Regions from separate parts of the Pseudoalteromonas sp. UG3-2 genome, predicted to be linked through region 1. Evidence: predicted binding sites of a transcription regulator. Region 1 holds the regulator's gene; the other holds the start of a gene.

Region 1 (2,407 bases):
AATGTATGATTAACACAGTTTTAGATCAAGCAAGTGGCCTGCGAAAAATGAGTCAAAGTAGCAACCAAGGTGTAAAAGTGATAGCCGTTACCGGTGGCAAGGGAGGCGTTGGTAAAACCAATGTTTCATTAAACACGGCCATCGCAATGGGACAGCAGGGCCAGCGAGTATTGGTGTTGGATGCCGACTTAGGCTTGGCAAACTGTGATGTCATGTTAGGCCTTAGGGTTGAGAAAAACTTATCTCATGTGTTATCAGGTGAGTGCGAATTAGAAGAAATTTTAGTGGAAGGCCCCGCTGGGATTAAAATTGTGCCAGCAACGTCAGGCTCGCAAAATATGGTTGAGCTGACCCCAGCGGAACATGCTGGTTTAATTCGAGCATTCAGTGAGCTTGATAGCCACTTTGACGTATTAATTGTTGACACCGCAGCAGGTATCTCTGACATGGTGTTAAGCTTTTCCCGCGCTGCCCAAGATGTGGTTGTGGTGGTGTGTGACGAACCTACCTCCATTACGGACGCTTACGCGCTAATTAAAGTGCTCAGTCGTGAGCACGGTGTCTATCGTTTTAAAATTGTTGCAAATATGGTGCGTAGCTTGCGTGAGGGACAAGAGTTGTTTGCTAAACTCTCCAAAGTAACGGACCGATTTTTAGATGTTGCCCTAGAGCTAGTGGCAACCGTGCCATTTGATGAAAACATGCGAAAATCGTCGCGGCGGCAAAAGGCCATCGTCGATTTATTTCCAAGCTCACCAGCGGCTGTGGCAATTAAAGGATTGGCATCGAAAGCGGTTAAATGGCCTGTTCCACATCAACCTTCCGGTCATTTAGAATTTTTTATTGAGCAATTAGTGAATGGGTAATTATGGCTTCACCGGTCAATAGAGCGGCGGGATATCAAACTACAGACCACATCCATAAAGTGGTCGAACGGCATGCACCTCTGGTAAAAAAAGTGGCATGTCACCTCATCGCTCGACTTCCGGCTAGTGTGCAACTGGATGATCTAATCCAGTCGGGCATGATTGGGTTAATTGAAGCCACAAAGAATTTTGATGCCAGTAAAGGAGCCAGCTTTGAAACCTTTGCTGGCATTCGTATTCGTGGCGCTATGCTGGATGAAATGCGGCGTGGCGACTGGGCGCCCCGCTCGGTTCATAAGAACAGTCGAATGGTAGCTGAAGCCATATCAGAGCTTGAAGCAAGCCTCGGGCGAGAGCCAAAAGACACTGAAATCGCTGAAAAACTTGATATTACGCTAGATGAGTACCATCATATTTTACATGATGTAAATGCCAGCAAAGTCATAGGGATTGAGGATTTAGGGGTAGATGAAGATGTCATAACCCCTGCCAACAGCGACTTTGCGCTAGACAAACCGTTTAATAACGTTAAAAATGAACGTTTTAATTCGTCTTTAGTGGAAGCGATAAAATCCTTACCAGAGCGCGATGCGATGGTGTTGTCACTTTACTATAACGATGAAATGAATTTAAAAGAGATTGGCGCCATTCTCGATGTCAGTGAATCTCGAGTAAGTCAAATTCACGGTCAGGCAATGATTAAGCTAAAAGCAAAAATCAATGACTGGATAAATTAAAGTAAATAAATAGTTGGGTTCGAACCTCACTGGAGGAAGTTTTGGATAAGAACATGAAAATTCTCGTGGTTGATGATTTCTCTACTATGAGAAGAATAATCAAAAACCTATTAAGAGATTTAGGCTTTACCAATGTTCAAGAAGCTGATGATGGTAGTACAGCACTTCCGATGCTACAAAATCAGGAGTTTGACTTTGTAGTCACTGATTGGAATATGCCAGGAATGCAGGGCATTGACCTGCTGCGCGCCATTCGTGCAGATGAGAAGTTAAAACACATTCCAGTGCTAATGGTAACGGCGGAAGCAAAAAAAGAGCAGATCGTAGCGGCGGCGCAAGCTGGGGTAAATGGCTACATCGTTAAACCGTTCACAGCAGGTACACTGAAGACCAAGCTTGAAAAAGTATTTGAGCGGTTAGGCTAACAGCAAGGGGGAATGGCCTATGTCTGTGAATGCTGCGCCTCAAATCACACTTGAACAAGCAAAACAGCTAGTAGAGTATCTCGAGCAAGGTGAGCAAGAAAAAGCTGACCAACTTATTTTAGAGGCTGCAAACAAAGAGCAATCTGAGCTTTTCGCTGAGGTCGGTAAGTTGACTCGTCAACTTCATGAGTCGTTAAAAAACTTCGAGCTAGACACGCGACTGGCTGACCTTACCACAGAGGCCATACCGGATGCCAAGCAGCGTTTAAATTACGTCATGGAACTGACGGAGAGCGCTGCCAACAAAACCATGGACGCGGTGGAAGAAAGCTTGCCCTTAGCACAAGATTTGGCCGAAGAAATAGCACAAATAAAGCCC
Region 2 (2,407 bases), 2.6 Mb from region 1:
GCGCCGACTTCACTGAAGACTTTGATATTTCAGTAGCCAGGACGCGGTCGAAATGCTCTGCTAAGGCAATGGAAAAATTACCGTTGCCGCAATACAGCTCGAGTAAATCGTTGCTTAATGGCTGACTAATCGACTGTGCCCAAGCTAACATTTTTTCATTGACCTCGGCATTGGGCTGGGTAAAGCTGTTTTCTACCTGTTGATACACATAACGCTTGCCGTTCACCGTCAGTGACTCAATAACAAAGTCATTGCCAAACACCACTTTTTGCTTTCTTGCACGGCCAATAAAGTCAACCTTGTACTGCTGTTGTAATTCATCGCGCAGTGCATTCATTTCTTGCTGCCATTGCTCATCGAGCTGCTTGTGATAAAGCAAGCTAATTAGTACCTCACCGCTGAGTGTGGTTAGGTAATCAATTTGAAACAGCTTACGACGCAAGATTTCATTATGCTTTAATTTCGCGATCATCACCTGCATCATTTCATTGACTAACGGAGCGCCTGGGTCAAAGCTATCAACACGTATTTTTTCTTTAGTTTGTTGATCAAACATGATGTGGAACAGATCGTCACCGTCATGCCAGACTCGAAACTCACAGCGTTGGCGGTAATGGCGCGGTGCAGACTCGAACACCTCAAGCTCCGGAGCATTAAATTTAGCGAATTGCGCGCTGATACGTTGAGCTTTTTCGCTTAACTGTTGCGCATAGGTAGAGTCATCGATTTTTATTACAGCCATGCTAAAACCATCTATGTTGAATTAAGAGGCGCTATTGTAGGGAGCGTTGCTAATTTGTCCAGTCTAGCATTGTTGTCTATACGGAGTTGATGTTTTTTTGCACATATCACTACAGCTTTTGAGTTCTGTGCAGATAATAAGAGCTAGATAATGTGGAGGGCAAACCATGAAAATAGAGCAATTATACCAGTTGCTTAACCCAGCAATGCAGCATAAGCCTGGTAAAAGCAAAGGAATTGAACCAAATATACAACTTAACACTGACAATTACGCCGGCGATAAATCAAAACTGGCTGCTAAGTTATTAGACGATAAGCTAGCTGAAAAGCTGGGGAGCGAGAAACCCGCTCAAGACAAAAAAGACAAGCCGCTTTTTGATTTTGAGGCCATTGTTAAAAATGTCTTGGAGTTTGTTCAAGGGGTGGTTAAAAAAGCGCAAGCCAATGGCGAAAGTGACGACGCTTTAAAGTCGATGCTGAGCGATGCTCGTAAAGGTGTACAGCAAGGGATCGATGAGGCCAGCGAGGAACTCAAGGGCATGGGAGCGTTTAATAGCGACATTGAAGAGGGCATTGCGCAGTCTAAAGAAGGCATTTTTTCGGGATTGGACGAGTTTGAAAAATCCTTATTTGAAGAAAAGTCACCGCAAGCCATGGCAGTCAGTGCGGCACAGTTTGCCAGCTTATCCAATCAAGCAGAATATGCTTTTACTACTGCCGAAGGCGACGAAGTGGTGATTTCTTTCTCTGATACATACTCTCAAGGCCGCGCTGCCAGCGTTGCGCAAAAGGACAATAAGCAAGGTATGGCTTATGGCATTAAATCGTCGCAACAAGTCAGTTTTTCAATTGAAGTTAATGGTGAGTTGAATGAAGACGAACAGCAAGCCATCAACGACATGATGAAAGATATTCGCGATGTCAGTAATGCCTTTTTTGCCGGCGAGTACGACAGCGCCTTTGATATGGCCAAATCATTGAACTTGGGATCGGATCAGGTAACCAATTTCACTATGGATTTAAAGCAAAGTAAAACCAGTGCCGCGATTGCGCAATATCAGCAAAGCAACCCAATGAAAGAGTTGGAAAAGGCGTTTGCACCACTGAATGATCAACTGGCCACCATTCAAGAGCAAGCTAAGAAGTTTAATGCTCAAGAGCAAATACCAGATATTATGGCGTGGATGAACCAAGGGCAAACACGACTTAACGAGTTCTTAGACTATGCCAGCAGCTTCTTTAACAAGCTCAATGACGCGAACACAGAGCAACAGCAGCAAACTAGCTAGTTTATTTTATTAGTAAGTCGTGGCAAACTTCAGCGCCTAGGATTATGGGAGTTGAAGTTTGCCACACATATTAGTATTTGATTCAGGGGTTGGTGGAACAAGCGTGTTGCATGAAGTGCGCGCTCAGATCGCTAATGCCCACTTCAGTTATGTTATGGACAACGCGCTTTTACCTTATGGCCTACAGCCACAAGAGGTAATTAAAGCCAGAATACGGCAGCTTATCGCTTGGCAAAATCAAGCTTTACACCAAGTCGATATGATCATTATTGCCTGCAACACAGCTTCCACGTATGCCCTAGAAGAAGCACGCCGTTATGCTAACGTTCCAGTCATTGGCGTAGTCCCTGCAATAAAGCCGGCTGCAGCCACCTCTG

The links. The regulator FliA, encoded in region 1, starts transcription of late flagellar genes. The targets are predictions, from matches to a motif close to CTAAAGNTNNNNNNNNNNNNGCCGATA.
Region 2: R3P39_RS15055 (DUF5610 domain-containing protein) is a predicted target of FliA. The motif match lies at 852-878, and genes of this name have one in related genera.

Annotation. Positions count from the first base shown of each region.
Region 1 is NZ_JAWLJU010000002.1:115,439-117,845, forward strand. Features, by position in the region: gene flhF (flagellar biosynthesis protein FlhF) at 1-13, shown strand, start outside; gene R3P39_RS03850 (MinD/ParA family protein) at 6-866, shown strand; gene R3P39_RS03855 (RNA polymerase sigma factor FliA) at 869-1,603, shown strand; gene cheY (chemotaxis response regulator CheY) at 1,645-2,028, shown strand; gene R3P39_RS03865 (protein phosphatase CheZ) at 2,048-2,407, shown strand, end outside.
Region 2 is NZ_JAWLJU010000002.1:2,679,900-2,682,306, forward strand. Features, by position in the region: gene trmA (tRNA (uridine(54)-C5)-methyltransferase TrmA) at 1-742, opposite strand, end outside; gene R3P39_RS15055 (DUF5610 domain-containing protein) at 909-2,030, shown strand; gene murI (glutamate racemase) at 2,089-2,407, shown strand, end outside.